Regions from separate parts of the Mesorhizobium sp. B2-4-14 genome, predicted to be linked through region 2. Evidence: predicted binding sites of a transcription regulator. Region 2 holds the regulator's gene; each other region holds the start of a gene.
What was found. The regulator LexA, encoded in region 2, represses DNA repair genes until DNA is damaged. The targets are predictions, from matches to a motif close to TGTTCNNNNTGTGTTCNG.
Positions count from the first base shown of each region.

Region 1: a site for LexA is predicted at 1,003-1,020, ahead of FJ938_RS14945 (helicase-related protein). Genes of this name have one in related genera too.
Region 3: a site for LexA is predicted at 1,825-1,842, ahead of dinB (DNA polymerase IV). Genes of this name have one in related genera too.

Region 1 is NZ_VFVA01000014.1:108,491-111,770, reverse strand. Features, by position in the region: gene phbB (acetoacetyl-CoA reductase) at 1-481, shown strand, start outside; gene FJ938_RS14945 (helicase-related protein) at 1,187-3,280, shown strand, end outside.
Region 2 is NZ_VFVA01000007.1:39,361-42,640, forward strand. Features, by position in the region: gene FJ938_RS08710 (ABC transporter substrate-binding protein) at 1-408, opposite strand, end outside; gene FJ938_RS08715 (GntR family transcriptional regulator) at 560-1,333, shown strand; gene lexA (transcriptional repressor LexA) at 1,729-2,466, shown strand; gene FJ938_RS08725 (ComEC/Rec2 family competence protein) at 2,460-3,280, opposite strand, start outside.
Region 3 is NZ_VFVA01000013.1:23,722-27,001, forward strand. Features, by position in the region: gene FJ938_RS13765 (helix-turn-helix domain-containing protein) at 1-244, shown strand, start outside; gene FJ938_RS13770 (pilus assembly protein) at 399-1,574, shown strand; gene dinB (DNA polymerase IV) at 1,886-3,133, shown strand; gene FJ938_RS13780 (FGGY-family carbohydrate kinase) at 3,152-3,280, opposite strand, start outside.

The sequences.
Region 1 (3,280 bases), on a different contig from region 2:
TGCCGGCATCACCCGCGACGCCATGTTCCACAAGATTACGCGTGAGCAGTGGAAAGAGGTGATCGACACCAATTTGTCTGGTGTCTTCAACATGACGCACCCGCTGTGGGGCGGCATGCGTGACCGCAAGTTCGGCCGCGTCATCACCATCTCCTCGATCAATGGCCAGAAGGGCCAGGCCGGTCAGGTCAATTATTCTGCCGCCAAGGCCGGCGACATTGGTTTCTCCAAGGCGCTGGCGCAGGAAGGGGCTCGCGCTGGCATCACCGTCAACGTCATCTGCCCCGGCTACATCGCCACCGAAATGGTCAAGGCGATCGACGAGAAGGTGCTCAACGAGCGCATCCTGCCGCAGATCCCCGTCGGCCGCCTCGGCGAACCGGAAGAGATCGCGCGCTGCGTCGTCTTCCTCGCTTCGGAAGAGGCCGGTTTCATCACCGGCTCGACCCTCACCGCAAACGGCGGCCAGTATTTCGTCTGACACGTCGCCGAGGCCAACGGCCTCGCACTGGCGACAAACGGATCGGGAAACCGGTCCGTTTGCGAATTGACGCTGAGGCCTGTCTTCGCCGCAGCGCAATCCCCAATCCGCAAGGTTAATGGCGGCGGGACCCTCGGTGCGAAACCGGTGGCCAAACCTGTGGATTCCCGGTGCATAAGCTGTTCACAACACCGATATTGGCGGAACAAAAAGGGAAAATACCGCTGGCGCCGGTTTGTCGCCGATTCGTTCCGGGTTTGAGCGGAAGTTAATGTTAATAGGGCCGGAATCGCCTGCGGTTCCTTAATGCCAGATTCAGAAAGATTAACAATTTCACAATGTTGAGCGAAGCGTGTCGCACCGCTTTCTTCGTTTCCTGGCAAAGGTTAACGGCAAAGCTCGCCCTGCATAAAATGGGCCAGTTCGACGATTCAGCATGTGGTGAGACTCATGGTCACAAAATCCATATGTAGCCGTGAACAAAAGCTGAATCTGGAAGAGTCAGCGATTCGTCGCTGATTCGTTCCAGACTCGTTCCATCCGTTAATCAGCGACCGACCGGGAGTTTCACACAGACACCTTCGAGCCGCCGGCGGAACATTCCGCTTTCGCTTCGCGCTCGAAATCCCTATGTGTCGCCTGTCATACGCGCCGTCCGGGGCACGTCCCGACAATGAGAGGCCAGAAAGCCCTATTTCCGAGCCGATGAACATCCAGCCGAAACACACCCAGCCGCTGATCCTGTCGGGCCGCGACGTGACCGCCGTGCTTGGGCCGACCAACACCGGCAAGACCCATCTCGCCATCGAGCGCATGGTGGCGCACGAAACCGGCGTCATCGGCCTGCCGCTCAGGCTGCTGGCGCGCGAGGTCTACAGCCGCGTCTGTGAAAAAGTTGGCGCCCACAAGGTCGCGCTGGTCACCGGCGAGGAGAAGATCCAGCCGCCAGGCGCCAAATACTCGGTCTGCACCGTCGAAGCCATGCCACGCGAGACCGACGCCGCCTTCGTCGCCATCGATGAGGTGCAGCTCGCGGGCGACCTCGAGCGCGGCCACATCTTCACCGACCGCATCCTGCATCTGCGCGGCCGCCAGGAAACGCTGCTCCTCGGCGCGGCCACGATGCACGGCATCCTCCAGCGCCTGCTGAAGGGCGTCTCGGTGGTGAGACGCCCACGGCTGTCGCATCTGGCCTATGCTGGGTCCAAGAAGCTGACCCGCCTGCCCCGGCGCACCGCAATCGTGGCCTTCTCCGCCGACGAGGTCTATGCCATCGCCGAGCTGATCCGGCGCCAGCAGGGTGGAGCGGCCGTCGTGCTCGGTGCGCTCTCGCCCCGCACCCGCAACGCCCAGGTGGCGCTGTTCCAGTCCGGCGATGTCGACTATCTCGTCGCCACCGATGCCATCGGCATGGGCCTCAACCTCGATCTCGACCACGTCGCCTTCGCCCAGAACCGCAAATTCGACGGCTACCAGTATCGCAACCTGACAGCGGCCGAACTCGGCCAGATCGCCGGGCGCGCCGGCCGGCATCTGCGCGACGGCACTTTTGGCGTCACCGGCCAGGTCGATCCGCTTGACGAGGAGCTGGTCAACAAGATCGAGAGCCATGATTTCGATCCGGTGAAGGTGCTGCAGTGGCGCACCGCGCATTTCGACTTTGCCAGCCTCGATGCGCTGAAGCGCTCGATCGAGACCAACGCGCCAGTCGAAGGCTTGACGCGCGCGCTGCCGGCGGTGGATGCCCAGGCGCTCGAATATCTGTCGCGCGACGGGGACATCCGCGCGCTAGCCACAGACGCCAAACGCGTGGCGCTGCTGTGGGAGGCCTGCGCGCTTCCCGATTACCGAAAGATCGCCCCGGCCCAGCATGCCGACCTCATTGCGTCGATCTACATGGACCTCGCCCGGCATGGCCATGTCGACGAGAACTACATGGCCGAGCAGGTGCGCCGCGCCGACACCACCGAGGGCGACATCGACACGCTGTCGCACCGCATAGCCCAGATCCGCACCTGGACATTCGTGTCGAACCGGCCTGACTGGCTGGCCGATCAGGCACACTGGCAGGAAAAGACGCGTGAAATCGAAGACAGATTGTCGGATGCGCTGCATGAGCGGTTGACGAAACGCTTCGTAGACCGCAGGACTTCCGTCCTCATGCGGCGCCTTAGAGAAAATACCATGCCTGAAGCCGAAATTAGTCCTACCGGAACCGTCCTCGTCGAAGGCCACCATGTCGGCGAGTTGCAAGGGTTCCGCTTCACCGCCGACCAGAGCGCCGGCGGCGAAGACGCCAAGGCCGTGCGCACGGCCGCCCAGAAGGCGCTGGCCGCCGAGTTCGAGGCGCGTGCCGAACGCTTCGGCGCCTGCGCCAATGGCGACCTCGCGCTTGGCTCGGACGGCACGCTGCGCTGGATCGGCGCGCCGATCGGCACACTGGTCTCCGGCGAGGATGCGCTGAAGCCGCGCCTCGTGCTTTTGGCCGACGAACAGCTGACCGGGCCGGCGCGCGACAAAGTCGCGGCGCGTGCCGAACGTTTCGTCAATTTCCAGATCGAGTCGCTGTTGAAGCCGCTGGTCGATCTGAAGAATGCCGACCAGATTTCCGGCATCGGCCGCGGCATTGCCTTCCAGCTGGTCGAGAATTTCGGCCTCATCAACCGCCGCGACATCGCCGAGGAGATGAAGTCCCTCGACCAGGAGGGCCGAGCCGCCCTTCGCCGGTTGGGCGTGCGCTTCGGCGCCTACCATGTCTTCGTCCCGGCGCTGATCAAGCCGGCACCCGCCGGGCTGGTG
Region 2 (3,280 bases):
TTCGTCTCCGGAGTCCCATGACGGCACCAGCTTGGCCGCGACCGGATCGGTGACCGCGGCAAAGACGATCGGAATGTCGGACCCTGCGAGCGCCTTCTTGGCGATCTGCGAGACCGGCGTGGTGATGGTGTAAATCAGCTTGGGCTGCTCTGCCTGCAGCTTGGCGATCATCTGCGGCACCAGCGATGCGTCGAAATTGGTATGGCTCTCGGTGTAGACGACGTCCTTGCCCTCGACGAAGCCGTTGTCCGTCAGCGCCTTCTTGAAACCGGCTATGGCGGCATTCAACTGAGGATGCTCTCCGAAATTGGCTATGCCGATACGAATCTGATCAGCCGCGGCGCTGCCGGCGCTGACCATCAAGGCGCCTGCCAGGGCCAATCCTGACAGCCATTTCGACTTCAACATCATTTCCTCCCAGATTTGATTAGCGCCGCTTAAAGACGGCACATCAGGCGATCATGGTCAGTCCGCCGGTCCATGTCAAACATTATATATAATTCTTGCCATGCACCGCCATGATATATAATTTTCCAAGCCTGACGATGGACGGACTGCGATGCAGGATCAGAATAGTTCCACAAAGACGGAGGCGGCCTATCAGCTGCTGCGGCGCGATATTCTGACGACGCGCCTCATGCCGGGTGCGCCGCTCAAGTTGAGTGCGCTGCGCGGCACATATGGCGTCGGCTGGACGCCGCTGCGTGAAGCATTGTCTCGGCTTGAAGCCGAGCGCCTTGTCACTGCCATCAGCAATCGCGGCTTTGCCGTCGCTCCCGTGTCGCGGGCCGAACTCGAGGACCTGGCGCGCGCGCGGATGGTTGTCGAGATGCCCCTGTTCCTGGAATCGATGGAAAAAGGCGACAGGCAATGGGAAGATGCCGTTGTCACCGCTCATTACCGGCTCTCTCGCTGCAAGACCGCGGTTGACGACCCCTCGGATGCGGCCGTCGATCAGTGGGACGAAAGCCACGAGGCCTTTCACGCGGCGCTGCTGAGTGGTGCGACGTCCAACTGGCTGCTGCGATTCCGCTCGACGATCGCGGATCAGCTGCGGCGACATCATCGTTTTCTCGGCCTGGCGCCGACTTTGCGGGCAGCGGCCGGCCTCAAGCATGGCTATGGAGAGGCCATGGACGCACTGCGCGAGGCGATCGCGATCGAGCATCACACCGCGATCATGGAGGCGGCGCTCGATCGTGATGTCGAGCGGGCAAAGGCATTGATGACGGCGCATATCGGCTACACGCTGCACGTCTATGTTCACAGCGAAGACAGCGGCGCCAACAACTACACCGCACGCGCCGGCAGCCTGAAAGCGGTTTCCGGATGATTTCGGCGCTTCCGCGCCGTCCGACGCTTACACACGGATCCATCCCCCAAGCGAGCTGGCGAACGTTGGCGTTTTGGTTTCGTTTCGTTCCGCTGGGATGACACTGGGCGACTCCATAAATCCGCCCCGTGCGCCTTTCAAACGACTGAAGCCAAACCTCAACAAGGGGTGGGCCACAGGCCATTAACCAAAACGATTTCAATGCGTGTGTCCGGGGCAGAAATCGTCGGTAAGCGTCGGTTGCCGTTTGTTGCCGGCGGCAAAAATTTCGAACCCCTTAACAAATTCACTAAACTTTAAACGGTTGCGGAACACAACTGGAACAGATAGTGTTTGTTCTGGGTTTGTTTTTCGATTCCGATTCAGACCCTTCGTTCAATGCCTTGGGGGCCGCCATGCTGACGCGCAAGCAACATGAACTGCTGATGTTCATTCATGAACGGCTCAAGGAAAGCGGCATCCCGCCCTCCTTCGACGAGATGAAAGAGGCTCTTGATCTTGCCTCCAAGTCGGGGATCCACCGCCTGATCACGGCGCTGGAGGAACGTGGCTTTATTCGGAGACTGCCCAATCGGGCGCGCGCACTGGAAGTGCTCAGGTTGCCGGATTCGATCGCGCCGGGCCTCAATGCGGCAAAGAAATTTTCGCCAAGTGTCATCCAGGGCAGCCTCGGTCAGGGCAACCTTGGTCGTCAGATCAAGCCGGCGCCGTCGCGCTTGCCCGCGGCCGGCAATGACGACGATGCTGTTCCGGCGGTCTCGATCCCGGTGATGGGCCGTATCGCCGCCGGTGTGCCGATCGATGCCATCCAGCACCAGACGCATTCGATCTCGGTGCCGCCTGACATGATCATGGGGGGCGAGCACTATGCGCTGGAGGTCAAGGGGGACTCGATGATCGAGGCCGGGATCTTCGATGGCGACACGGTCATCATCCGCAACGCCGATACAGCGAGCCCGGGCGAGATCGTCGTGGCGCTGGTCGACGAAGAGGAAGCGACCCTGAAACGGTTCCGCCGCAAGGGAGCTTCGATTGCCCTTGAAGCCGCTAACCCGGCCTACGAGACCCGCATTTTCGGACCGGACAGGGTCAAGGTGCAAGGCAAGCTCGTCGGGCTGATCAGGCGCTACTGAGCAGGGGCTGTTGCGCTTGTTTTGTCAGGCTTTTTATAGGGCGGCAGGCCCCTCGCCTCGCGCGAGAATTTGCGCTGTTCATGCCAGGGACGGTATGGCCTGTCGACGGCGAAGCTGACGATTGGTGGGCCAGTCGCCGATTGGCGGTCGAAGAAGACCGCAGCACTCCCTTTGCGAGCGAGTTGCCGTTTGGTGACGACGAGAACCAGCGGGTTATGGCAGGCGTCATAGCCGGTCGCGTCGTTGACGACGATCACGTCGGCGAAACCGCAGGCCTTCCAGGTATCCTTGCGGTCTTCGACATGCGCGACGATCGCTCCGGACGGGTGCCTGGCGAGGCAGACGCCGTCGGTGCAGTAGAACGGTGCTCCCGGCGGCAGGTTTACGGCATCGGCGATGGCGAACTGCCCGTCTGTCTTGTTGAACACCTCTGGCACGACGATGCTTTCGGATACCAATGCACGTTTCCAGTTGTCGACGGTGAATTCGTTCGGGCGTGCCCGGCTGACCGCGAGTTCGCCACCGCCGATCGGCACCGCGACCAGTCGGGCATCTTCCGAGATCAGCACATCGGGCGTGCGCGTATCCGACACAGTCAACAGGCCGGCAAGTGCGAATGGGAGTGCGGCGAGCCGCAGCCATGTCGTCGCCATCGTCGCGATGACCAGGGCGACCGTCACCAGCAGCACGGATTGCTGGGAAATCAGCCCGACCGCATCGACAGGAGAGCGTTCCGATATCCACGCCGATATGGCGATCATTGCCGTCAGGCCCTTGCCCATCAGGTAAAGGGATGGCGCATCCAAGCCGAACG
Region 3 (3,280 bases), on a different contig from region 2:
GACGCTGCAGGATGAAGGCATTCTCACCCGCAGCGACGACCCGACCCACGGGCTGAAGGCGATCTACCGGCTGACCGAGGCCGGTATCGACCTGTTGCCGGTGCTGGCCACGCTCGGCGCCTGGGGCAGCAAGCATCGCAAGGCCGACGATCATCTCGCCCGCATCGCCGACGAACTGGCCGCCGGCGGCGATGCGGCGCTGGAACGGATCAAGGCAGCGCTGCGCGCGGAGCATGCTGGATAGGGCCGTGGCAGGCCTTCCGTCCAGGTGATCGGTTTAATTTTAGCGTTTCGTAAAACAATACGTAGAAACCCCTGCTGTAGTACCTGGTACTGATCTGACGAGGGGCGCTGTCGTGTTGAAAGACTTCTGGGCTTCGGAGCGCGGCAATTTCGCGCTGACCACGGTGATCGCGATGCTGCCGCTGATGCTTGGCGTGGCCGGCGCGATCGATCTGGTGGGCACGAGCGACGACGCCGACCACTTGCAGAACTCGCTGGACGCGGCGGGACTCGCCATCGGGACAAAATATTATGCCGGCATGGCGGCTGGCGACGTGCAGCAACTCGGCCAGAACTTCTTCACGGCCAATATGCGCGCCGCCGACCAGCAGGAATATTCGGGAAGCGTCGCAGCCCTCTCGAGCGCCGCCAGCGGCGGCCCCAGCGCCTACTATATTTCGCTTTCGTCCAGCATCAGCCGTCCCAGCTTCATCAGCGCCCTGCCCCCCTGGCAAGCCTCGCGCTCCACCATGGTCAAGATCGTGCCCGGTGCGCAGGCCTGCGTACTTGCGCTCGATCCTCACGCATCCGCTGCGGTCAACCTGCAAGGCTCGACCGACGTCGCGATGAACCATTGCGTGATCGCCGCCAACTCGGACGCGGCCGATTCCGTCAACAGAGGCGGATCTGCGCTGGTGAGCGCCAGCTGCGTTTCGACCGTTGGCGGCACGTCCGGCCTCTTGCCGCCCAACGCCAGCTTGAGTTGCGGCAATCCGCTCGAACATCAGTACGCGTCGTTTGACCCGCTGGCTAACGTCACCCCTCCCCCTTACACGCTTTGCCAGAACGCACCCAACGGCAAATCCATCACCCTTTCGCCCGGCACCTATTGCGACAAGACATGGTCGGGAAACATCACGCTCAACCCCGGCGTCTACATACTGCGTGGGGTCACCATAAAGCCCGGCGGAAATGGCAGCCTCACCGGCCAGGGCGTGACGATATTCCTGATGGAAGGCGCGCAAATCTACATCAACGCAAATGAACAGGTGACCCTCTCGCCGCCCACCAGCGGCACCTATGCCGGCATCACCATATTCCAGGATCGCGGCAATACATCGCCGCTGACACTGAATGGCGGGGCCGGCTCGGTGATCAGCGGCTTCATCTACGCACCGGACGCGCCGATATTCTACGCGGGCAACTCGGATATGAATTCCCAGGGCGACTGCATCCGGCTCGTCGGCGATACCGTGCAGATGACAGGAAATTCGGCCGTGCAGTCGGATTGCGCGGCGGCGCTCGGAAATCGCGAAATGTATGCGGGCCGCCTGATCACGCTTGTCAAATGAGCCGAGAGAGCTGGCCGCCGGCGGCAAGCCGTCTCTGGAAGCGATGAAGACGGCGTTGCGGGCTGGACATATTGGTTAGGCGGCGATGCTTTTCCAGGTTCAAGCGAAGCAGCTTTCTTCTCTAAGCCAGCGCCGCCCCTCACCTGCCTGCCGGCATCCTCTCCCCGTAGAGTTACGGGGAGAGGATCGCTCATCGCCGATTTCGCCAATCTGCGGGACGCCTTCAACAAATCCGTTCCTTGCTTGACAATGATCCCTTTTTGTTCTTCATTCGTTCGCATCTATCAGCAACTGCGGATGAGCGGTCGGGAATGGAGACGACAGCCACCATCCTGCATGCCGATCTCGATGCCTTCTATGCCTCGGTCGAGCAGCTGCTCGATCCGTCGCTGCGCGGCAAGCCGATCGCGGTGGGTGGCGGCGTGGTGCTGGCCGCCTCCTATGAGGCACGCGCCTTTGGCGTGCGTGGCGGCATGCCGGGGCGCAAGGCGCGCGAGCTTTGCCCGCAGCTGATCTTCGTCGGCGGCAATTTCAGCCACTACCAGCGGCTGGGCGACGCGGCGATCAAGGTGCTCGACGATTTCACGCCGGTGGTGGAGCGCATCTCCATCGACGAAGCCTTCGCCGATGTCGCCGGCTGCACGCATCTGTTCGGCCCGCCGGACGAAATCGCCAAAACCATCCGCCGCCGCGTGCGGGCCGAACTCGGCCTGCCGATCTCGATCGGCGTGGCCCGTACCAAGCATCTGGCCAAGATCGCCTCGCAGGTGGCCAAGCCCGACGGGCTGGTGGTGGTCGATCCCGGAACCGAGCTTGCCTTCCTGCACGACCTGCCGGTCTCGCTGATGTGGGGCGTCGGCCCGGCGACCAGGGCGCGGCTGGCCGAAATCGGCATCGAGACCATCGGCCAGTTGGCCAGGACCCACAGCGGCGCGCTGACGCGACTGCTTGGCCCCGCCGCCGGCGAAAAACTCGCCGCCCTGTCGTGGAACCGCGACCCGAGAAAGCTGGAGACGAAGCGGCGGGCGCATTCTGCCGGCGCGCAATTGGCGCTTGGCCAGAAGCCCGCCGTGGCGCGGGTGATCGTGCCGACTTTGCTGCATCTGGCTGACCGTGTCGCCAGCCGGCTGCGCGCCAAGGCGCGGCCCGGCCGCACGGTGACGGTGCGCGTGCGCTTTGCCGATCTCCGCGCCGTGACGCGCTCGATCACGCTCGACCAGCCGATCTCGGCGACCACCATGCTGGCCGAAATCGCCGGCGATCTCGTGCGCGGCGTGCTCGCCGACCACCCTCGGGAGAAGACGATCTCGCTGCTGGCGATCTCGGTCTCGCATCTGGAGGAAAGCGCCGAGCTGCAGCTCGACCTGCCGCTCGGGCTTGCCGACGAGAAGCGCCGGCCCGGCACCCAGAAAGGCCTGGCACGCTTTGGCGCCGACCGCGCCATCGACAAGATCCGCGAGCGCTTCGGCAAGCAGGCGGTCGGCTACGGCGCCGTGGCGCTCGAAGCGGCGCGTTCGGTGCCCGACGAATTCAGGGAACTGGCGGAAAAGGAGCTGTGAGCGGACGGCGCACCCGTCTCAGCCTCTGATCGCCCTACCCGTCTGCTGCAGCAGCTCAAACGCCGCGAAGCGCTTGGCGTGCCAGCCGGTCAGCGACGCGTTGGGATGATAGGCTTCGCCGAGTTCCGACATGGCGGCCATGGCCGT